One region of the Alteromonas sp. MmMcT2-2 genome, then DNA from elsewhere that is predicted to be linked to it. Evidence: predicted binding sites of a transcription regulator. Region 1 holds the regulator's gene; the other holds the start of a gene.
The links. The regulator MetJ, encoded in region 1, represses methionine synthesis genes. The targets are predictions, from matches to a motif close to TAGACGTCTAGACGTCTA.

Region 1 (12,381 bases):
CCTCGCAGAAAACTATACTCACCGGATTCGGTGGACTAAACATGTTAAACAGCGCATGCATGAGCGAGGAATCACTACAGGTCAGGTAATCACTTTATTAAAAAGTAAGCACTCAGTATTTAGAGAGGGGCCATATCTTGATATTTCTGGAGACTGGAAATTTAATTTGAAAGGTTTAGCTGCGGGCAAAGTTATCGAACTCACTGTTGCACTTAAAAATCATCATGATAGTCCAATGTCATTTCTAATTACTGTATGGATAAGTTGAGAGGGTAAAATGTACCATTACACTGAAAGCGGGTTATCAAATGTATACCTGAAAAACGGTGTTACCGTTGAAGTTGTAGACGGTGAAGAATATACAAGCATTGACGATATGAACGGTCTTCATAGTGCGATAGCACAGACAATTGTTAATACCAACAAGCCTCTTGCTCATGATGAGTTTAAATTCTTACGTGTAGAACTAAATGTTTCTCAAAAAATGCTGGCGAATCGTTTTGGTGTTGATGAACAGACCATTGCGCGTTATGAGAAAGGTCAAACAAAAATTCCACGGACAACAGATGCTGCCTTAAGAGCCTTATACATGGAAAGCCAAGAGAAGAATAATCCCGTAAGTTACTTTCTTGATTTACTAGCAAATACCCAAGCGGAAGAAGCTGCAAAAATAATTCGTCTTGAAGAAGTCGAAGACCATTGGGAAAAAGTAGAATGGTAAAAAAGCCGACTTAACGTCGGCTTTTTAATTCTTGTTCATGTAGAAGGGTTAGTTGAACATATCAACTAACGGGGAAACTTCTACTTAGCGCTAAATTACAAGATAAAGCGCGACAGATCTTCGTTATCTACCAAGGTTTCTAGGTGGCTGTTAACGTAATCAGCATCAATCACGAATGACTCACCGCTCTTTTCAGAGGCGTCAAACGAGATGTCTTCCATAAGGCGCTCTAGCACGGTGTGCAAACGGCGGGCACCAATGTTTTCAGTGCGCTCATTCACCTGCCATGCCGCTTCGGCTATACGCTGAATACCAGAATCGTCGAAACTAATATCCACGCCTTCTGTCTTCATTAGCGCAATGTACTGGTGCGTTAATGACGCATTCGGCTCGGTAAGAATGCGCTTGAAGTCACCGACTTTAAGGGCAGATAGCTCAACGCGAATTGGAAGACGACCCTGAAGCTCTGGAATAAGGTCAGACGGCTTGCTCATTTGGAATGCGCCCGAAGCGATAAACAAGATATGGTCAGTTTTAATCATGCCGTGTTTTGTCGATACCGTTGAACCTTCCACAAGTGGAAGCAAGTCACGCTGAACACCTTCGCGAGACACATCGGCCGACGAGTTGCCCTCACGCTTACAGATTTTGTCAATTTCGTCGATAAACACAATACCGTGCTGCTCTACCGACTCAATGGCTTTTTCTTTCAAATCTTCTTGATTCACAAGGCGTGCAGCCTCTTCTTCAATAAGTAGTTTGAACGCTTCTTTAATTTTCAGCTTCTTCTTTTTCTTTTGCGAACCCGACAAATTCTGGAACATGCCCTGAAGCTGATTGGTCATTTCTTCCATACCTGGAGGCGCCATAATTTCTACGCCCACCTGCGGAAGTGCCACATCAATTTCAATTTCTTTGTCGTCTAAGTCGCCCTGACGAAGCTTTTTACGAAATGCTTGGCGCGTACCGCGATCTTCAACATTTTCCTTATTACCCCATGCATCTTCTGGTGGAGGCAGCAAAACGTCTAAAATGCGCTCTTCCGCAGCTTCTTCTGCGCGGAATTTCACCTTTTTCATTTCATTTTCTTTCGTCATCTTCACCGCAATATCAGCAAGATCACGAATGATGGTCTCAACTTCTTTACCTACATAGCCCACTTCAGTGAACTTAGTCGCTTCAACTTTAATGAACGGCGCGTTAGCAAGTTTTGCTAAACGGCGGGCTATTTCAGTTTTACCCACACCCGTAGGGCCAATCATCAAAATATTTTTTGGCGTAACTTCTTGGCGCAGCTCAGGTTCAAGCTGCATACGACGCCAGCGATTTCGAAGTGCAATAGATACAGCGCGCTTGGCATCTTGTTGACCAATAATATGTCGGTCTAACTCGTGAACAATTTCTCTTGGTGTCATTTCAGACATGAATAAACCCTTTTCTAACAGCGCTTGCTGTACTCAAATTCATACGAGCGACAGCAAGCCGATAACAGCACTCAGCTATTACTTAGTAATCTAGTACATCAACCGTTTGGCTATGGTTAGTGAATACGCAAATATCACCCGCTATGGTCAGTGCTTTTTCAGCAATTTCTTTCGCGCTTAGCTCTGTATTTTCAAGTAGTGCAGTAGCTGCAGCTTGCGCGTAGTTACCACCAGAGCCAATCGCAATAAGATCTTGTTCTGGCTGCACCACATCACCGTTACCGGTAATGATAAACGATGCGGTTTCGTCTGCTACGGCAAGCAATGCCTCTAGTTTGCGAAGCGCCCTGTCAGTCCGCCAGTCTTTGGCAAGCTCTACCGCCGCTTTGGTCAAATGGCCTTGGTGGGCTTCAAGCTTTGCTTCAAAGCGCTCAAACAGCGTAAATGCGTCGGCCGTGCCACCAGCAAAGCCCGCTAAAATCTTGTCGTGGTATAAACGGCGCACTTTGCGCGCATTACCTTTCATTACGGTATTGCCCAGTGATACCTGTCCGTCACCGGCCATTACCACTTGATTCCCACGTCGTACAGATACAATCGTTGTCACGTTAATTCCCCGTTTGGCTGGGCGCTGCTGCGTTTTTCGTCTAGCAAAGGCAGCAGCGTTCAAATTCAATAACAAATAAGTGGGGGAAGGCTTTTTAATTTCAAGGGTAAGACAAAAGAATGTGCGCTCAGAGCTGCCTACTATATGGGCTTAGCGCATACGGTGCTTATTGAATACATCATTTATTGAGTGCATACTCTCGCCAACACACTCTATGGCCAAGTGAAATAATGCCTAGGTGATAGAGCACAGATAAAGTAGCAACAATGAAGACGCTACATAATGGTTTTAAAGGAGTGGTAGTGAAGTATCAGGGAAGAATTCAACAGTGGGACGATGCTAAAGGTTATGGTTTTGTAGAGCCTAACGGTGGAGGCACGCGCGCGTTTACTCATATCGAAGCGTTTAAACAACGCTCTAGGCGCCCGGTTAATGGCGACATTATTGTTTATGAAGTTGAGCAGGATAGAAATGGTAATCACCGCGCCTGCAACATCAGCTTACTCAAGGATCACAAAGCAAAACGTTTACGCGCCAATAAGCCAACCTCGCGAAGAAAACGTAATGTTATCGTACTGAGTATTTTCTCCGGTGCACTTGCGTTATTTACATTGTCAGGTCGGCTACCGTTTATAGTACCTATCGTTTATGGCGCGGTAAGTTTGCTTACCATACTGTTTTACGGCATAGACAAATCGGCTGCAAAAAAGGAAAAACGGCGAGTTTCAGAAGCAAAACTGCATATATTAAGCCTATTGGGAGGTTGGCCTGGTGCATTGCTAGCCCAACAGATGTCAATACCAATCCGCATAGATAATTGCCCACTCAGAAGGCGCTGGCAAGTTTCCTAGCAAAGCGTGGGAATGCAGGAATGGCTGTTCCCTTTCAAATTCCCAGAATGAAGCTAGGAAGCTTGCCAGACCTTCCCGAAGGGACTGGTATGAGCATAAGCGTAGTAAATCGGCATTCATGAGGGTTTATTGGGTAACGGTTTTGGTTAATCTCATTTTGCTTGGGCTAATTGCATTTGAAGTGATTAATACGCAGGCATTCATGGTTGAAATTTAGCGAAATCGATACCCTTCAATGTCAAAACCAAAACCACTTTCGTAGCCCTTAACATACACCCATCCTTTATTCGGTAGGCGTTTGTGCTCACTTTCCCTTAAGCATAAGCGCCCATCAGACAGGGGACCGTTCTCTTTTAGCAAAAGTGGATGTCGACAGTGCTTAGAGCCGCTTCCTTTTTCATAAGCAAATTTTCTTTCTGTTTCTTGTTTATCGGACGCTAAGTGAAGCGTGTAGGGCAATGCCGTATCAACAAAACTAAACCACAAGAAAAAGGCTAATAGCGGCATGCCAAATAACGTCATTTTTCCACGCAAATCTTTAGTTACATACTGCGCGTATCGTTTATCAACAAAAATAGTGAGGTAATAAAAGGCGCTATAAACAACAGTGAGAAGTACGATGGCCCAATTCGAATTGTCTAGCCAAGAATTGATCACAATAAAATCGGTTAAAACAATTACGAACATTGCGCCAATGAGTACTAAAAAAGCGCCGTTACTGATACGTGTTATTGGATGAAGCTCAGACCACTTAGGTCGAGTAAAATGCTCATCTTGATGGGCGCTATCCGTATCATTCTCAGGTGGCAGCGTTGCCCGCTTAGCAGCGAGCTCATTTTTTGCTGCCTGATAGCGTTCTGGAAAGGCCTGCTTATCAATATTTTCCAGAACGTCCTCAAGCTCTTCTATGCTATAAGCGGCGTAATTTGGTTGTTCGGTGATGGCAATACATTGATACTTCCTTGTAAACGCATCCTTTCTCTACGCGCTATTTCAGCGCCGTATGCACCGCATTAAGTGTTACCTACAATAATCTGCTACAAATTCCAGTACCAAATTTGGCATGTCGCAATGTTCACTTTACGCAGACTGTGCTTGGCTTTTTCTGCATCACGCTTAGACTCGTAAGGGCCCAGAATAACGCGGAACCAATCGCCGTTGCTGCCAGTGCTGTGTCTGATAAGCGCCTCTAAACCTTGGAATGCAATTTTGGCTTTCATCTCTTCAGCCTGCGCGCGGGTTCTAAACGAGGCGCACTGCATTAAATAGCGTTTGTCAGATTTTTCTTGCTCTTTGACCTCAACTTCTACTTCATATCCTGGAAGGGTCTTAATGTACTCCCATTCTTCTTCAGGAAGCTCAGGTAACGTCTCTTCTGTAGGAGCCACAGGTCGTGAAGCTTGTGTATCCACGTCGTCTTCTACATTGTCTTTTATTGACCACAAAAATGCACCAAAGCCAATCACCAATGCGAATACGCCAACAAGGCGCACAATAGGAAGTTTTCCAGAAACCGGGGCGTTAGATTGCGCATTTGATTGCGCGCTTCTGGCCGGTTTTCTACCTTTACCAGCAGGCTTCTTTTTTTGAGGAGAGCGTCCACGAGAGACATAATCGCGTTGAGCCATAGTCGGCAATATTCCTACTTGTTATCGTTGTTTGTATGCGTAAGAAAACGTCATATACCAAATCTTTATGAAGCAGCAGCTTTCCTGCACTTCAATCCTGCAGAAATTTTAACGTATTGCAACCCAACAAGCTAACTGAAATCGGTAGGATCAATATCTATCGACCACCTTACCTTCATTGCCTGTGGCAACGCCTGTAAAAATGGCAGCGCCAAACGCAGCGCATTGTGAAGCGGCGCACGCTTTTCATGGCTGCATACCAGCATAAACCGAAACCTGCCTTGCCGCTTTTCAATCAAACAAGGAAACGGGCCATTTAGCTCAATGGCATGCTGCTGGAGAAATACTTGCTTACTGTCTTGTAAAAAGCGGTAGGCCAAACTGCTGTCGGTCGCTTCTGCGCGAATGACAAACTGGCTAATAAATGGGGGAAGCCCTGCCGCTTTTCGCTCCATTAAAGCGTGTCTGGCGAAATGCCCATAGCCATTGTGCACTAAATCTTGTAGCAAAGGGTGATGGGGGTTGTGAGTTTGCAGCCACATCTCACCAGGTTTACTGGCGCGCCCTGCTCTTCCAGCAAGCTGAGTTACAAGCTGAGCGAGCTTTTCTGGTGCTCTAAAATCGGCACTAAAAAGTGCACCATCACAATCTAGCACCGCCACTAAGGTTACATGCGGAAAATGGTGACCTTTTGATAGTATTTGGGTACCTACCAGCAGCTGGTACTCTTGGCGGTTTATTGCATCTAGCGTCTGATGCAGTTTGTCTTTGCCCCGCACGGTATCGCTGTCTATTCGTACCTGCTTAACACCGGGAAATAAACTTGCAAGCCCTTGCTCGACTTGCTCGGTGCCCGTACCCGCCGTAACTAATTCATTGTGATGGCACGCTTCGCAGTTTGATGGCATTGAGCGCATGCCGCCGCAGTGATGACACTGTAAACGGTTCTGCGCTTTATGCACAGTATAAGGGCGGTCACAACGCTTACACATGACGGTTTCGCCGCAGTGATGGCAAAGCAGCGCTGGCGCATAGCCTCTGCGATTCACAAACACCAATACCTGATTTCCCGCGTTGATATGCTGGCGCATTATCGTTAGCAAGCCTTGCGAAATACCGTAGTGAATGGGTTGGTCACGCGCGTCCAACACATGCTGATGCGTGCTTTTCGCCCCTCCCGCTCGCTTAGTTAACTGCAAATGGGCATAGCGACCGCTTAGCGCATTATTAAGTGTTTCGAGTGCGGGCGTGGCGCTGCCTAATAAAAGAGGAATATTGTGCTGCTTAGCCCGCATAGCTGCCAAGTCACGGGCGTGGTAGCGAAGTCCATCTTGTTGTTTAAAAGACTCGTCGTGCTCTTCATCCACAATCAGCATGCCGGGGTTGTGCAGCGGGGTGAAAATAGCCGAGCGAGTACCGATGATTATCCCGAGTTCACCTGCTTTTGCTCGCTGCCATACATGTAACCGTTCTTTATCAGAAAGCTGAGAGTGTAAAACGCCCACTGCAATACCAAAGCGCTTTTCAAAGCGTGACACCGTTTGCGGCGTCAGCCCAATTTCTGGCACAAGTATAAGCACTTGCTTCCCTTCACGCAGCAAGGGTTCGATAGCTTGAAGATACACTTCCGTTTTACCGCTACCGGTAATCCCTTCAAGCAAACTTACAGCGAAATTGCCCTGCTGACGATTAAGTGCGGCAATGGCAACCGATTGCTCAGTATCTGGAATTGGCTTTTCAGACACCGATAACGAGGCAAGCCAACTGCCTGACTTAAATTCAGGCGCAACTTCTTCAATGCTTATCAATGACTTTTCGACAAGTGCTTTGACCGCAGGTGCGCCATACTGCTTGCGCGCTTGGGACGCTAATAAGGCACCACCGGCCAGTGCAGTAAAACAGGCTTGTTGTTTAGGCGCCCGCGATAACGTGTCTGCAGTCGTTTGCTTACCTTCTTCGGTAAGCATCAACATGTCTTGGGGTGTTGGCGCTGCTGACTCGCCTTTGCGCAATAAAACAGGCAGCATGGCGTGTAGCACTTCACCCGGCGCATGATGATAGTACTGCCACAGCCATTGGGCCATTTTCAATAACACCCCATCTATAATAGGGCTATCGTCCAGTACCGACTCAATGGCTTTTAGCTTGTTGGAGTTTTCAATGTCGCTTTCAGTTTTGTGTAGGGTTTCAACAACTACGCCCACAAGTTTGCGCGGACCGAAAGGCACAACTACTCTTACACCCGCACTTAGTGCGTTATCGTGGGTATACGTGAAAAGTTGGCGCAGTGGCACTGGCACGGCAACTTGGATAAAGGCCATTGCGAAGGTTCTACCTTATTTGACGATTGTTAAAGCGCGTAATGCGCTTACTAAGCTTCTTATGTTGAAACTAATTATACTGAGGCTTCTTGCAGACCTATACGTTACAGCAGTTTGCGCTGCTAACAGCTAGCTACACATTTTGCTATTAGCGCATGATTTTGCCACTTGAGCATCTGACCGAGCCTTGAAAGACAAATATTTAAACATACTTTACTGTTAAGCATAAAAAGAATGTTTTTTGTTTGGCCTTTTTATACGGCTACCTTTTTATACGGCTACCTTGCCTAGCTCTCTTGTTTAGCATTTGGCCAAAAACCGCTTGATCAAGGCCCTGCCATCCTTTATTATGCGCCGCTCTTTTGCGATAGGCTGTTCTTTGAACAACTTATCATTTGAATTAAGTAACGTATGGTGTGCGACTTCGGGTTGTATAGCGATACGGCCTTATTATGTGAGGTAACCCAATGAAACAAGATATCCACCCAAAATACGAAGCAATCACAGCAACTTGCTCATGTGGTAACGTAATGAACATTCGCTCTACGCTTGGTAAAGACATCAACCTAGACGTATGTTCTTCATGTCACCCATTCTACACTGGTAAGCAACGTAACGTTGACACTGGTGGTCGTGTTGATCGCTTCAAGAAGCGTTTCGGTGCATTGGGCAAAAAGTAAGCCTGATATCGAGTTCGAAAAAAAGCGCCTTTATGGCGCTTTTTTATTGCTTAAAATTCACGCTTCACACAAACAAGGTGTGCCAAACAGCGCTTTACCGCCGTTGTCCTACGTCAGGCCAGTACCTAGCCAGTTTAACAAGCCCTGCAACTCGCCTTTCTGAAAACGTTTTTAGCTTAATTTACAATATTCAGCGTAACCTGAACTCAGTGAAGGTTTTTAACATTAGATAAATGCCTGTCCCAATTGCCGCCACTCACTTTCTTACACTCTTCTTCGCTATCAAAATAAATACCAACGGGTGCTGACTTAATTGACGCCAAAGCAATATTCACTTGGTTTATGAAGTCTATATCCCAACCATTAGTTAACGCCCGCTGCTTCTCCTGCTCAGTATTAAACACGGCAATCACTTGCGGCGCTCTCCAATGCCCTACGTGAGTTAGCCAAACAAATCCATTATTGGTAGATTTTACGCTTTCGCACACATCGGTTAGCACGGTTATTAGTTTTCTTTCTGTCATATCCTCGCCTTCAGCGCGAATTTTGAGTGGGCTTTCACAGGATTTTATCAGAAATATTAGATGGAGAATTAACGAGGTATATCCCTTCGTTCCATTTTCCTGATTTGGGTTTCTGTCCAATGCATTTATGAGAACGTAGACCCCTTTGATAGCTTTGTTTTCATCCTCCACACAATAGACCTACAGAATGTTACAACAAGTAAAAATAAATAGCATGAATGGTAATTATAGCCCCATTTTACTGGTCTAATTAGTATGCCTAACCTACATTGGTATATGAGAATTCTGATCAGATATGTACACAGTGATTGGCTGTGTTAGAGTTGCGATCGGCACTTTGATAGTGAGCATTAATTCTGTGAATAATGCATTGCTTTCAAGACTTATGGCGCTTTTGGGTACATAAACCAGAGGCTTGTATCCATTAAGGTATGTGAACAAAATCAGTAAAGGTTAACGCCTAGTCTGCTTTTCCACATGCCACCTTGGGGCCTATTGATGATTGCTGTAAAACAAAGATCAACAAGCCCTAGTGCTAACAACTATTTATAATCACTTTTGTCATTACTTGGTTGTAACGCGCTTACGTTTATCTACCTATAACTATAACGACAATAAAATAGCTACAGAGCGTGAACGAAAACACCGATGAACCCTACATCTAAGGATACCTTTTTACATGTCAGATTTTAGACAACGCGCACTCGACTATCACGCCAAACCCACACCCGGAAAAATCCGCGTAGAGTTATCTAAGCCAGCAGATAGCGTCGATGACCTTGCTCTTGCCTACAGCCCAGGCGTTGCCGAGCCGGTCAGAGAAATTGCTGAAGATGCAGATAACGCCTATAAGTACACGGGTAAAGGAAACCTGGTTGCCGTTATCAGTAACGGAACCGCGATTTTAGGGTTGGGTAACCTAGGCCCACTGGCATCGAAACCTGTTATGGAAGGTAAAGCCCTTCTGTTTAAACGCTTTGCTGGCCTGGATGCCATTGACATTGAAGTGAAGCATCGTACAACCGAAGAGTTCATTAATACAGTAGCGAATATCGCTGACACATTTGGCGGCATTAACTTAGAAGACATTAAAGCGCCTGAATGCTTTGAGATTGAACAAGAGCTAATTAAGCGCTGTAAAATTCCGGTATTTCATGATGATCAGCACGGTACCGCTATTGTTACTGCAGCGGGCATGCTTAATGCTCTGGAAATTCAGGGTAAAAGCATAGAGAGCGCTAAAATTGTGTGTATGGGTGCCGGTGCAGCAGCGGTCGCTTGTATGGAACTGCTTATAAAGTGTGGTGCCCAGCGTGAGCGTATTTATATGCTAGACAGAAAAGGCGTTATCCATACTCGTCGCGAAGACTTAACTGAGCACAAAAAGCTATTTGCTAACAATACTGACAAGCGTACGCTTGAAGATGTAATGGAAGGCGCGGATATTTTTGTTGGTGTGTCAGGACCGGATGTTTTACCACCAGAAACACTGGCCTTGATGGCTGAAAACCCAATTGTATTTGCATGTTCTAACCCAGACCCTGAGATAAAGCCTGAACTTGCTCACGAAGTACGTAAAGATCTTATTATGGCTACCGGACGCTCGGACTACCCTAACCAGGTTAACAACGTACTGTGTTTCCCGTTTATTTTCCGTGGAGCACTAGATGTTCGTGCAACGGCCATTAACGATGAAATGAAAGTAGCGGCAGTAGAAGCCCTTCGTGCTATCACGAAGGAGCCTGTACCAGAAGAAGTACTAGCTGCCAGTAAGAGTACTAGTCTGACATTTGGTAAGGAGTACATTATTCCTAAACCTATGGACCCGCGTTTATGCGAGCGTATTGCTACCGCCGTATCTAAGGCTGCGATTGAATCTGGCGTTGCACGCGTGCCTGAAAGCCCAGAAGAATAAAATTCTGGCGCATAAAGCAAAAAAATGGAGGGGCTAGTGCCCAACCTTTATTTGCTAAAAGGTGCGCTTAGAGAATACAAGTACATAAAAAACGGCGCCGTGTTGTAGGTTATCAACTAGCAATAACTTACAACAAAGCGCCGTTTCTCTTTAATACCAAATATCAGTCGTCTTCCGACACATCGTTTTCGAAGCTTGGATCAATACCCATTTCTTCCATAATACGTCTTACTTCAGCCGGTACGCGATTAGGATTGTCTTTGCGCAGGTCATCATCGTTAGGCAATGGTTGACCGGTAAACGCATGCAAAAATGCTTCGCACAACAGTTCTGAATTAGTGGCGTGACGCAGATTATTGATTTGGCGGCGAGTACGCTCATCAGTAAGCGCCTTAAGCACATTAATAGGTATAGAGACAGTGACTTTCTTTACCTGTTCGCTCTTCTTGCCATGCTCTGCGTAGGGGTGAATATATTTACCGTTCCATTCTGCCATTGTACTAACTCGGTCTACTCTTTTTTATGTTATGAAGAGAAATTCTAAACAAGTTCACGAAAAGGTCAATTGAGCAGTGTAAACCTCTTGACGTCTAGACATATATTCTTTAATTTAGACGTCTAAACGTCTATAAGAATACATTTTTGAGAGAAAAAGCCATGGTTTCTTACGCACAAGGTATCGATGCATTAAACCAGTCCCTGTCGGAACTGCGTGATATTGATGTATCTTTTGAATTCTTTCCGCCTAAAACGGAAGCCATGGAACAGACCCTGTGGAAGTCAGTTGAACGTCTCGCGCCACTAAAGCCAAGCTACATGTCGGTAACCTACGGCGCGAATAGCGGTGAGCGTGACAGAACCCACGACGTTGTAAAACGCATTCAGCAGCAAACCGGTGTCGCGGCGGTTCCTCACTTGACCTGTGTTGATGCTAGCCGAGATGAACTTAAACAAATTGCTAAAGACTACTGGGATTCAGGCATTCGCCGTATTGTTGCGCTTCGTGGCGATTTACCGCCAGGAGTAGAAAAGACAGAGATGTATGCCTCTGATCTTGTTGCCTTGCTAAAAGACGTTGCCGATTTTGATATTTCTGTTGCTGCCTATCCAGAGAAGCACCCTGAAGCACCAAATGCGCAGTTTGATTTACTAAACCTTAAGCGCAAAGCAGAAGCAGGTGCCACAGAAGCGATAACCCAGTTCTTTTTCGATACGAGTGTGTACCTTCGATTTAGAGACCGTGCAGCCGCAGCGGGTGTCGACTTAGATATCGTTCCGGGTATTTTGCCGGTAACCAACTACCAAACACTGGTGAAATTTGCGGGGTTCACAAATGTTCATGTGCCGGGATGGTTGCACAAGATGTTTGACGGCCTTGATGCCGACGACCAAGCTACCCGTAATCTTATAGGCGCTAACATTGCTATGGACCAAGTTAAAGTACTCGCTAAAGAAGGGGTAAAACACTTCCATTTCTATACTTTGAACCGTAGTGAATTGAGCTACGCCATCTGCCACATGCTCGGCGTGCGTTCAGGCGCTTAATAAATAACGACAATCAGGACCGTGCTTACGTTGTTTAATGAAGTACTCCACAAAAGGCGCAGTCAATGCGCCTTTGTTGTATAAAGCCTGCATTAAACTTTGCCACCAAGGCCGCCCGCAGTTACCATCTGATATAACATGTAATGAACTATCGATGCTTTATAA
Region 2 (12,381 bases), on a different contig from region 1:
TATACGAAAAAAGCCACCCGAAGGTGGCTTTCTTTATTTTGCGTGGTCAGAAAGGCGTTTTAGCTGCTCTTTTTAACCAAAACAGATACTTTATCAATACCTGCAATTTTAACTTGGTTCATAACTTCTACCACAGTACCGTGCTCACTGTCTTCGTGAGCCTGGATAGCAGCTGAATCCGTGTTGTTTTCCGCTAGGTATGTTTGCGCGTTTGCAACCACACGACGAATATCAACTTCGCGGCCGCCCATCATAATTGTGCCATCAGCATCAATACGGATAGAAAGCGCTTTTGAAGGCTTATCGTTTTTCGCTTGATTATCTTCAGGACGGTTTACGTCCAAACCTTTCTCTTTCACGAACGAGGTCGTTACGATGAAGAAAATCAACATGATGAACACGATGTCCAACATGGGGGTCATATCAATCTGAGCCTCGTCTTCAGCCGAGGTATGCTTCTTTCTTTTCATCTCGTCTTCTTTCTTCTGTTACGTTCGAGCGCTTTAGTATACTGCTTGTTACAAAAATATACAGGGTTTTGTACAAAAACAGCGTGCTCATTAACACTTGTTGTTGAAAAAATACTCAGTTTCACAGTAATAAAACAACAAACTAGGTTTGTTTATGTGAAATAGCGACACCTAATTGGTAAAAATACAACATCAATGCCTGATTGAGTGATGTACGCAAGTTACCATGAGGATAAATGCCAAGTCTAGCTTCCGTTGATTTTTTTGTCCCCTGCACCAAAAATGCGTTTTTGATCTCGTGATCTTGAATACAGGCTTCAAATGCGCGGGCAGCCATCTCCTGAGGCATAGCATAATAATACATTTTTAACGCGCGATCAGCTTCTACGGATCGCACAAAGTACTCATTTGGTCTTTTTTGATCATTTAGGAACAATAGCGAGAAACAATCGCTCAATTTTTGATTCAACGGATGAGGATTCATCGGGGCATTGTCGAGCCAGGCCTGTGTAGCAAAGCTGCCGGCGGCAATACCGTCGAACATGCGCGGCGCAATATAATGATCGAAAGCGTGAAACCATTCGTGGGCTAGCGCTCCGGCTCCTGCATTTTTTGCTAGCGCAAGCTGTCTTTTCGCACTGTTGTAGTGGGCACTGCTGTGTTTTTGACCGCCACTGCCAAAAGCCAGTGACAGGGATCCGTTTAACGATAACACCTGTTCATTGATATTTAAGATCGCGACCAGATCGTAAAGCGCATCGAAAAAGAGGTTGGCAGCGATCTGTTGTTCTTCTGCTGTTACCCATCTACCCACAGTGATCGTAGCGAAATTAAACAGTTTGCGAATATCTTGAAATGAAACATCAGCGCCGTCCCTGTGGCTTGGGCCGTTGCGATAAAACTGCTGATGAATACGGCCTTTACTTTCCAACACTGACATCCGAAATTTATAGGCGTTAAGCCATCGAGACCAATAACTGTTCGCACCATGCTTCGATGCGCGCGTCTGTTTTGTCGTATTGGTTTTCATCGTCAAGAGACAGGCCAACAAACTGAGTTTTGTCTTCGGTTAACGCTTTTGAGGCGGTAAATTCGTAGCCTTCGTTTGGCCAATAACCCACGATCTTACAGCCTGATGGCAATATTGCATCGTGAAGCATGCCTAATGCATCTTGAAACCATTCACCGTAACCAAGTTGGTCGCCAAGTCCGAATAAGGCGATGGTTTTCCCTGATAAATCCAAACCGTGCACTTCTTCCCAATGAGACTCCCAATCTTCCTGGAGCTCGCCAAAGTCCCACGTTGAAATACCAAAAATGATAATGTCGTATTCGGCCGTGCGCGTTAGGTTAACGTCTTTAATGTTGTGAAGGTCAACAATATCTTCGTCGAAAAGGCTATTGAGCTGCGCTTGGATTTTTTCTGCTGCCATTTCGGTATAGCAGGTTGTTGAGCCGTAAAATAATCCGATGGACAGTGCGCTATCACTCATTAGATACCTCTTTTGAACTAATCGTCTTTAGAAGCTGGGAATTCTACCTCTTTACCGTTGCTCAACAAAGCTTTGCACTGAACATCGGTGTTTTTCTGTGAAATTTTTAATACACCAATGGCGCAACCGTTGAATAATTCGCCATAGCCCAAACTTGGCTCTCTCGCTTTTACTGACATATTTCGACGTCTTGTGAAAAGGTTTAGAGGCGATTTAGAGCGATAAAGCACGCGGTTTAATCTATCTAGCCATTTGATCAATCCATCCGGAAAGGCGTTTTTTAATCCACTGCAGGTGAACTGGGTGATGTGAGGGCTGTTGCGCCTAAAGCGCAGGCGTACATCGTATACAAAGGAATAGTGCACATCGCCAGATAGAATGATGAAATCGGGGGGCGTTTTGTAATGCCTGAATATGTTTAATATAACGTTCGCGGTGCCTTTGTGGGCCATCCAGTTCTCAGCATCAACAGTAAGCGCCTTGCCAAAAAACGTAAACACCTTTTGAATGGCTTCGATAACCTTTACGCCATAAATGGGAGCGGCAGAGACAACGATGACAGATTCTTTGCCGATTATGGAATGTTGAAAATCACACAGTGCTTCCCAGTCCATTAGCCCCGAGGGCTTATTCATATTAGATTCACTGCGCCAACGCTGCGTGCGGGTGTCTAAAACCTCAATAGGTGGTGTGGTATCTAAACGGTAATGCCACTGATCAAAATCCAACAGCTCATCAATGATTTCATCGTGCGAGTTTAAACCGCTTTCTCCCATTGATTCTTGTACTTTAGCAATTAATGGCGCTACTTTTTTTGGTGCATTTCCCCAGCCTTGGCAAAGCAAGTAGCCGATAAGCGCATTGCCGATCATGCGTTTTGATAGAGGGTTTCCATAGACTTCTTGTTCCCAGCCCCGGGTTAAGTTCCAATCGTCGGTAACATCGTGATCGTCAAAGATCATATAGGTAGGAATGTGTGCCAGGGCCCTACGTACCTGCGGTAGCTGTTTTACAAAGCCGTTAAGCGATTCGTGTTCTTTGTCGAAAATAGCGTGGTATTTTGGGGGGATCCCATCTTTATCTATATTGATATCAGCCCAAAGCGTGTCGGACCACACCAGTAAATACATAGCGATGATCTCCGCACTGCCAATCAAATGGTTTTGCGCGTTTACTGATGTGAATACCGGTTTTTTCTTAGCACCAAAGAATATTGAAGACAGTACCGTATTGGTCGCAATTTGTGGCAGAAGCTGCTCTCGTTCGTAATACCCATGTTCATGTGTGGCAAGTTCATTAGTGTTGGTTACTACTGCCCCTTCCAGTGCTTCATGATAAAGACCTAAACGGTCAATCACGCTGTGTATGGCTTTAAGCATAGGACCTGCGACATCATCAGCGTAAATTTGATCGCCCGTCATCAACAGGAGATCGGGAAAATCATTTTGCTTTTTGAACGCATTTTTATGGAGTACATCTACTTGTGCTAGGGCATCATCACTGTGAAAGTGAGGCTTACGGCATGAGCCGTGCAATATGGTCTCGGGAGTCTCGGTGTAGTGGAAACATAAGGAAGACTGCCCATCGTAAAGAAGCCCGCGTTGTTCATTTTCCCATGAAGCCTGCTGAGCATCGTCGCTAAAAGATAGCGAGTAACCTATCCGCGCAGTATCTTCGAAGGGCTCTGACGAAGTGAAAGAGAGCAAGTGTATAAATGCGTACTTACCTACGCGTATGGTTTCGCGTTGACAATTGCCGCTGACGACGACTTCATTTGCAGATAGATTTAGCGTAGGTGAATCGGCGTTACTGGTTACTACCCAAATATGACATTCTGTAGATGTCACCTTTCTTACTATCGGACCTGCAATAACTTGGGGCAAGTGCTGCGTAGAAATGACGCTCTCCTTTAATTTTCGTCAATATTAATACACGTAAGCGTGTTAACTAAATATGCTGCACATTAATCGAAAACATGATGACAGCACGACTATTTAACGTTGCCAAATCATATATGTACTCAGCAAACCTGATGTCTATCGCATAACCTTACTCTTTTTTGTGAATAAACGGTATGCTCGATATACTCCCTTACAATTTTTTCAGTTTTACCTTTTGCTCTCGTCTTAATAAACGGAGAGAGGACTTCACACTATGCTAAAATATTTAACCAGTGCTGTGCTAACCACTTTACTGATAAGCGCCTGTAGCGAGCCGAAAGACGTTGTTATCACTCCTGAACCTCAAGACTTAACAGAAGTCACTGTGGGTAAATGGATCCTTGATGAAAAAGGCAACGTTATGTTTGATCCTCAAACCTCAGGGTTAGTGGTGCTAGACGGTCAACTTGTCACTATCGCAGATGCTAGCGCTGATACCACTCAACAGTTGAAACTTCATAGCATTTCACCAGATACCGCAACGCTGAGCGCATCGAGCGAACGCTTTTCATTTTCCAATACCGTGCGCCGAAGCTGCTTTTATAGCTATTTGAGCGAGCAACCTGATTTAGAAGCGCTAGCCGTAGACCCCAGAGACACTAACGTAATTTATACGGTTACCGAAGATGCTACCCGTACCGGCGCGTTAAGCCCTCGCTGTGAAACCAAATACGAGGAAACAGGGTCAACAGATTACCCTACCTTGTTGGTAAAATTGACACGAAAAGATAATGGCTCGGTTGAAATGTCGGATGTGCGACCTCTTCAGTTTCCCAACGATTTTGAAGTAGGTAATTTTCCTAACGACGGCATTGAAGGGTTGACGATGGCTGAAGACGGCACGTTATATCTGGCGCTAGAGAAAGATAAAGCAGGACAGCCAAGAATTTTTACATTGGCTGTTGATGAAGACTTTTTCTCGTCGAATGATTTTGCCACAGTGAGCGAGCCTAACCTTCAACTTCCTTCGTTTACTTCAGGTAATCATCCTATCAATGGACTGGCGTTATATACTCATTCAGCGGGCGCATCCTATTTGTTTGGCGCAGCAAGAAACGACAATGAACTGTGGGTAATTGATGTGAGTGGCAGTAAGCCAACAAAGCGTATCCCTATTACTTTCGACGTTGCCGGCGATCAGAGTTGCGAACAATACACAATGGATAATTCGTCGATGGAAGGACTAGTGACCATTGAAAATACCTTGTGGATCATTAACGATCCTTGGGAGAAAAACTACCTTAAAAACGCGACGTGCGAAGCTCATAAGAAGCGTTATGAAGACTTAGCGCCTTTATTGTTTCCATTAGAAATTAACAGCGTTTGGTTTGAATAATAAGAAAACGAATAGATTGAAAAACAAAAGGGTTGCTTTTAAGCAACCCTTTTTATTGTTGGCTAACGCTATTGATAGCGCGCTTAATATCGCTGTTTTATTTATGCGTCGCTGCGAAGTCGAGAAGCGAAGGTTTTTTTGAACTTCGCAAGTTTAGGCGCCACCACCATAGAGCAATATTGGTTTTGTGGATTATTTTTGAAGTAATCTTGGTGGTAGTCTTCGGCGTCGTAGTAGTTATTTACTGCTACTATTTCAGTCACTACGGGATCGGGCCAAATCTCTTCTTCTGTGATTTCTGCGATAATTTTTTCTGCTTCAGCTTTTTGTGTATCGTCGTGATAGAAAACCGCGCTGCGATACTGTGTGCCTACATCATTGCCCTGTCTGTTAAGCTGTGTAGGGTTGTGCAGCGCAAAGAAAATTTCTAGTATCTCTCGGTAGCTAATGCTGTCGGCATCAAACGTCACTTGTACCACTTCAGCATGGCCAGTATTTCCTTTGCATACCTCTTCATAGGTTGGATCGGCCTTTTCGCCTCCAGCATAGCCAGAAATTGCTTTTTCCACGCCTTCAACGCTATTAAACGCTGATTCGATACACCAAAAGCATCCGCCTGCCAACGTGGCGACTTGTAAATTTGCCATAGTAAAAACCTCTCTTAATCTTTGTCTGTAGTGTGGGTGCGGGTAGGTCACAACACAAGTCATCCAAGCGTGTTTTTTTATCGTATAAACGAATATTAAATAAGAATAATGTGCGAGCTGAGTGAAAGGTTTTAACATGTGAGGCTAGCTGCTTTCTTTCAAGCAGTTTGCAACTGGTAAGAATGCGTATAAACGTGTTCAAAATTTGGCAGAGGTATTCAGTCGTGATTATTTTCTATGACGGGTATTGTCCGTTGTGTATCGCTGAAATGCGTCATTTAAGAAAAAGAGACAAGCACAACAAATTAACATTGGTAGATATTCAGGCCCCCGATTTTTCGAACCGTTATCCAACCATGGATTGGCATGCACTCAATGCAAGAATTCACGGACTTCGTGAAGACGGGACGTTGATAACTGGCCTTGATGTCACTCATGAAGCATGGAAAGCCGTGGGCATGGGTTGGCTATATGCACCGCTTCGCTGGCCTGTTATTCGTCATGTAGCCGATGCTTTCTACAATGTATTCGCAAAGCATAGATACACCATTTCATACCTGTTAACAGGTAAAAAACGCCAGTGCGATCGCTGCATACCAGGAGAAGCCAGTGAAAAATAACGTCCTTATAGTGGGCGCGTCGGGCGGTATTGCGTCTGCGCTTATTGAGCAATATAGCAGTGAAGGTGCTAGGGTGTTCGCGGTTAGTCGCGCCCCTATATCTGACACCAATCATTCTGGGGATGTTACCTATCATCAGCTGGCCGAACAGGACGATAGGCACATAAGCGAATTTGTTGAACAGCTGGCTGAACGGCAGGTTGTGTTAACTACGGTAGTTATCACAACAGGTTTTCTACACCGCGAAAGCGATGGCATTCATCCTGAGAAACGTTTGGAAGATGTCAGCGAGCAGGCCTTAGCGGCTTATTTTTCGACTAACAGCATTATTCCCGCAATGTGGCTCAAGCATTTGGTGAATATTATGAGTAAAGAAGGCTCAACCCTTGTTTGCTTAAGCGCGAGAGTAGGGAGTATTTCAGATAATGGACTTGGCGGGTGGTACGGCTACCGCGCGTCGAAAGCAGCGCTCAACATGTTGGTTAAAACGGCGTCGGTAGAATACAAGCGCAGATTGAAAGACGTGATGCTTGTTTGTTATCACCCTGGGACGGTTGATACGGGGCTTTCTAAGCCTTTTCAAAAGAACGTTGCCGCCAAGAAACTGTTCACGCCTGAGTTTACCGCTAAACAGCTTATTCATCACCTTTCGGCGCTTAATCGAGACCAAGCTTGTCATTTTATCGACTGGAATGGCGAAGTGGTAACTTGGTGATACGGTCTAACATCATTTCAGCAAGTCCAACATCAAGACTTTTTATTTCACTGCTGTTACCATGCTATTTTTGGGAATGGTGCAGCGTATTGATAAGCCCATAGAGGTAGCAATACAACGCGTTGACGCCACACGTGAGTCATAACAACAAACGCCATCCTGATAATAAATAATACCAGTTCGCTCGGCTTGATTCTTACGAATAGTAAGTACCGACAACCAGCATAAATTGTGAGCTCACGACGTGTTTGTGCATCACAAGGCGTGATACGGCGAACTGCTATAACAATAACTCAACAAGAGGAAGGGATATGAGCGGGGCCAGAGAACAGTTCGGATCGCGCATAGGTTTTATTTTGGCTGCTGCAGGTTCTGCGGTAGGCATAGGTAATTTGGTAGGGTTTCCTGTCGGTGCAGCTAAAAATGGCGGTGGTGCATTTCTTTTAATGTACGCTATTTTCGTTTTTGCCATTTGTTTACCGGTAATGCTGGCGGAAATGTCAGTTGGTCGCCATGCTAAAAAAGACCCGCTTGGTGCATACAGTGATATAAGCGGTAATGAAAAGAAATGGAAAGTCGCGGGGTGGCTAGCTATTGCTACGCCGTTCATGATTGCCGTTTTCTACATGGTTATTACTGTGTGGCTTTTCGGCTATTTGTTCGAAGCAGTAAGCGGAAATCTAGACAAGTTAGCTAACCCAGAAACCTTTGGGCTGTTTATTAATTCAGAAGCCATCTTTTTATATATGGCGGCCGTTGTTGGTGTGGTCTACCTCATCCTTCAAGGCGGTGTAAAAGAAGGGATAGAAAAAGCGGCAAAGCTGCTCATGCCTGCGCTTTTCGTGATGCTTATCGGTCTCGTTATCTTCGTATTAACCCGCGAAAATGCGATGGCTGGCGTTGAGTTCTACATCGTTCCTGAGTTTTCAAAAATCACTGCTGAAGTGGTGAATGGTGCGCTATCGCAGGCCTTTTTCTCTCTATCGTTGGGTATGGGTATTCTTATTACCTATGGTAGCTACATTGATAAGCGTGCAGATGTACCGAGCGCTGCCAAGCTGGTGGCGTTAACAGACACGGCCGTGGCGTTCACTGCGGGTTTGATGATCCTTCCTGCCATCTTCTCTTTTAACCCAGACATTAACCCTGATGATTTAAGTGAATCGTCAGTGGGCATGATTTTTACTTACCTGCCTAGTATCTTTCTAGCGTTACAAGACTCGATTGGATATATGGGCGCATCGATTGTCGCTAGCTTGTTCTTCTTACTAGTGTTCTTTGCGGCAATTACGTCGCTAGTGTCTATTTTTGAAGTACCTGTTGCGGCGCTTATGGATGAAAAAGGTGTAAGCCGTAAATGGGCGCTTGGGTCGCTAGGAAGCATTATGATTTTGCTAGCCATCCTAAGTGCGTTGTCATTCGGTAAAGTTGATATGCTTACGTCGTTTATGCACTACGCTGGCGCAGATAAATCACTATTTGATGTCATTTACGATGTGTTCTACGACACGATTTTGCCTTTAAACGGCTTGCTAATTTGTTTGTTTGTTATTTATCGTTGGAAGAGTGCAAACTTCAATGCGTCTTTGGAAGAGGGCAGCAGTGGTTACAAAGGCAGCTGGTTTGAAAAGTACGTGGATATTTCGCTTAAAACCTTTATTCCGCTTATTTTACTCGTGATTTTTGTAAACACGGTAGCGGTAAAATACTTCGGGTTGAGCCTATTCGGATAGTCAGGTTTTATAAGAAATGACGTGAGCTAGCAGTGAGCTCAACTTAAAAACGGCAAGCCTAAAGCTTGCCGTTTTTGTTTGTGTCAGAGTATGTATTTTCACTAAGTGAAAGCCTAAAACATGCGATAGGGGTCGCTATGCTCTGGTGTAATATTTAGCCTTGCCCAGCTTTGTGCGGCGTCAATCACTTTGCCAGCAGGTTCCGCTTCAGTATCAGAAAAGCGAGGAGCATCAATATCCATCGCCTTCGCTGCATCCACGTAATAAATACCGCGCTTAGGATGAGACAAGCTGCAAAGGTGAATAACATCGTTAAGCGGCTTGCCACAAATGATGGTCGTCAGCGCAGATACAATGTCGTACACATGTACAAGGTTTATTCGCTTATTTCCTGCATCTAACTGTTTTCCACTTAACGAGCGGGCGGGGTGACGGTCTGGGCCTACTAAACCGGCTAGGCGAACAATACTGATATCAACCTGACCTCGTTTAGACAATAAATAGTCTTCAATAGTCACGTGGGCTTTGGCCGAGGCTGTTTGCGGCTGTGTAGTGCTGACTTCGGACACTACCTCATTTGTTGCATCGCCGTAAACCGACGTGGTGCTGATAAACACGATATGCGCCACCTTTACGCTGATGGCTGCGTCTATCAACTGCAGCATATTGTTGGTGTATGACGCGAGATCTGTGTTTCTCCTGCCAGGGGGAATATTTAGCAACAAGGTAGCGTTTGGCAAATGGTTACAAAGCGCTGATGTATCTTCGCCCAGGGCATATTCAATTGCGGTGATACCTTGGTCTTGTAACGCGAGACGTTTCTGTTGGCTTCGAGTGGTGCCAACAATATTGACCTTTCCTGAAAGTGCGTTGCCCACATAGCTGGCTAACCAGCCGTAGCCACTAATTACTACATTTTGAGTCATCGATTAAATACCCCTTTGTTTAGGGCTTAAGAGTACATTAATTGGAGGGCGGTTGTCGTTAACTGTAAAAATGAAAAACCGACTGGGTTACAGTCGGTTTTTCAAAGGTGAGTGGTTAGCGTTGCAAGTCGTTTCGCTTTGCGCGTTTAGTTCGCTAAATGTTCCAACTACATTTTCATTTCGTCGTTGTGGTCATGGTGGTTGTCTTGATCAATATCTAGCAGGTTCAAGTCATCTAGCCCCGATATGGATGCCTGCATCTTGCCTTCGGCATAATCCGCTTTCTTCAGTACCTTACACAATGCATCGCCTTTTTCTTCCAGCGCAGCCGCTTGGCTTTCTAAGCGATATTCTAAATCTTCACCCCAGCGCTCCATCTTTTGCTCAAACTCAGACATATCACCGCCTTCCCACAACATTTGTGTTCCTACGGCAATAAGTATTCTACCCATAGACTCACTGATTAAAGACTCAATTTGCGCTTCGAATTCTTGCTCCCAGCTTTCGTCAAACCAACCTGGCTCATCGAATTTAGTTGAATCAACGCGAATATTCCCTGCGTCATCATAGAATGAAGTGTTTAGTTTGGTTTCAAGTGAGTCGAACAGTTCACGAAAATCGTCACCCATTTGATCGCCGCCTAACAGTTCAGTAAAGACTTCAGTTACTGCCACGTTGGCAATTTGCAGCCCTTCACTGGCGATATTCAAGGTCATAGGGATGGCGATATCAATGTTGTTGTAATATTCACTTACCCAGCGCTGTTGTTCGCTGTCAAGCGATACTGGTTCGCCGTTAATGGTCATATTGTGATGGGAGTCAATCGTCATCACTGAGCCATTGTCCATCTGTACCGTTAGATCACCTTGGTAATATTGAATATGACCATCAAGCTCCATGTCACAACTGTTGTTTTGAAAGCTGCTGTCATGCGCCAATGCGTGGCCGCTCATTAAAGTACTGGTAAGGGCAACTGAAAGTAATAGTTTCTTAGACATTGTTCATTCCTTAATTTACGTGTGACGCGTTAACGAAAGTGCTCGAAGCAAACTGCAATGCGTTGTAGTGTCACTGTCAAATAGACGCTAACGATACTCGCTGTTATACCTAAGGTAGAGCAATGGCCTTGCCAATATTTAAAGTCTATATCTTTCAAATGGTTAGTGATATTTGATGATTTCTTTATGCTCTGCTAAATACACTATTTAGTGAGATTACCAACTAATTAGTAGTTTTGACTAAGATCAATTAATACCGATAGCGGTACATTTAAGCCAATCCAAGCATGGTTAAATCTTATTTATTGGTGCATAATACCGCCAATATTTTTAAGGGGTTATCACAATGGCTGATTGGATTAATGCAATTATGTTTGGTGTTGCGCTAATTGCCTTTACGCTAGGGCTAAGCAGCATCGTTATGGGCTTTATGACTGCTAAAGCAGGTGCTGAAGGTATGCAGGAAAAAATCGAGTACGGTTTTTTTGGCGTTACTGGTTTAGTACTTTGCTTACTGATGGCCTACGCATTGGCTTAAGCGATAAGCATTAAAAAAACCGGCTATCTCAGCCGGTTTTTTTTCGTCTTGAACAAGTCTTTATTCATCACTGCCTTATCGATTAGTTTCGCTCTTCTCCTGAGCATCCTCAGGCGCATTGTCGCTTTCGGGACTATTTCTATAAGCGCTTTGTTCGCGATGGGCAAGCAGCGACAAATGTCCATCACGTTGATAAGCGCGTAAATCGAACAAATCCAGCATAGCCATAACGTGGTCGAAAATATCCGCCTGTACTTTTTCGTACCTCACCCATTCCTTTTGTGCACTGAAGCAGTAAATTTCTAAAGGTAAACCAAGCTCATTAGGCGGTAGCTGCCTAACCATTAGGGTCAGTTCTTGGTTTACATCCGGGTGCTTGCGCAAGTATGCCTCTAAATAAGCTCTAAAAGTGCCGATGTTGGTAAGGCGACGGCTGTTTAGCAGATCCGACTCATCAATGGAGTAATCTCGGTGATAAGCGCGGAGCTCATTTTTCTTCTTATCGATATATTCGTTGATATAGCGAATTTTCGAAAAGCGCTCTAGCATATCGTTGTCACAGAGCTTAATAGAGTGCACATCAATATAAATGGCGCGCTTAATTCTGCGTCCGCCAGACTCTTGCATACCGCGCCAGTTCTTAACTGCTTCTGTAGTAAGGCTGTAAGTCGGCAGCGTAGAAATGGTTTTATCCCAGTTTTGTACTTTGACGTTGGTAAGGCCTATCTCGAGTATTTCACCATCTACTTCATACTTAGGCATGGCAATCCAGTCGCCCGTATTAAACATGCGGTTAGCGGCTATTTGAATGCCGGCAACAAAGCCCAGAATGGTGTCTCTGAATATCAATAGTAAAACAGCGGCAATGGCGGTTAAGCCAGACACAATAAGTAGCGGGCTTCTGTCTACAATTAATGAAATACTTAATAGTATGGTGACAATAGCAAATGCCAATTTGGTAACTT

Region 2: msrA (peptide-methionine (S)-S-oxide reductase MsrA) is a predicted target of MetJ. The motif match lies at 5,964-5,981, and genes of this name have one in related genera.

The regions. Positions count from the first base shown of each region.
Region 1 covers NZ_JAKRFA010000015.1:81,321-93,701, forward strand. Annotated here, with positions in the region: gene MHM99_RS10830 (DUF4258 domain-containing protein) at 1-268, shown strand, start outside; gene MHM99_RS10835 (helix-turn-helix domain-containing protein) at 278-721, shown strand; gene hslU (HslU--HslV peptidase ATPase subunit) at 817-2,145, opposite strand; gene hslV (ATP-dependent protease subunit HslV) at 2,228-2,752, opposite strand; gene MHM99_RS10850 (DUF1294 domain-containing protein) at 3,055-3,603, shown strand; gene MHM99_RS10855 (hypothetical protein) at 3,817-4,290, opposite strand; gene MHM99_RS10860 (cbb3-type cytochrome oxidase assembly protein) at 4,641-5,231, opposite strand; gene priA (primosomal protein N') at 5,363-7,552, opposite strand; gene rpmE (50S ribosomal protein L31) at 8,020-8,232, shown strand; gene MHM99_RS10875 (hypothetical protein) at 8,439-8,756, opposite strand; gene MHM99_RS10880 (malic enzyme-like NAD(P)-binding protein) at 9,436-10,671, shown strand; gene metJ (met regulon transcriptional regulator MetJ) at 10,835-11,167, opposite strand; gene metF (methylenetetrahydrofolate reductase) at 11,329-12,216, shown strand.
Region 2 covers NZ_JAKRFA010000033.1:3,323-15,703, reverse strand. Annotated here, with positions in the region: gene MHM99_RS16285 (biopolymer transporter ExbD) at 60-470, opposite strand; gene MHM99_RS16280 (CLCA_X family protein) at 613-1,401, opposite strand; gene fldB (flavodoxin FldB) at 1,427-1,963, opposite strand; gene MHM99_RS16270 (isoleucyl-tRNA synthetase) at 1,981-3,846, opposite strand; gene MHM99_RS16265 (hypothetical protein) at 4,118-5,239, shown strand; gene msrA (peptide-methionine (S)-S-oxide reductase MsrA) at 5,341-5,886, opposite strand; gene MHM99_RS16255 (DUF393 domain-containing protein) at 6,111-6,506, shown strand; gene MHM99_RS16250 (SDR family NAD(P)-dependent oxidoreductase) at 6,496-7,221, shown strand; gene MHM99_RS16245 (sodium-dependent transporter) at 7,533-8,954, shown strand; gene MHM99_RS16240 (NAD-dependent epimerase/dehydratase family protein) at 9,068-9,880, opposite strand; gene MHM99_RS16235 (DUF2884 family protein) at 10,048-10,878, opposite strand; gene MHM99_RS16230 (hypothetical protein) at 11,225-11,416, shown strand; gene MHM99_RS16225 (mechanosensitive ion channel domain-containing protein) at 11,492-12,381, opposite strand, start outside.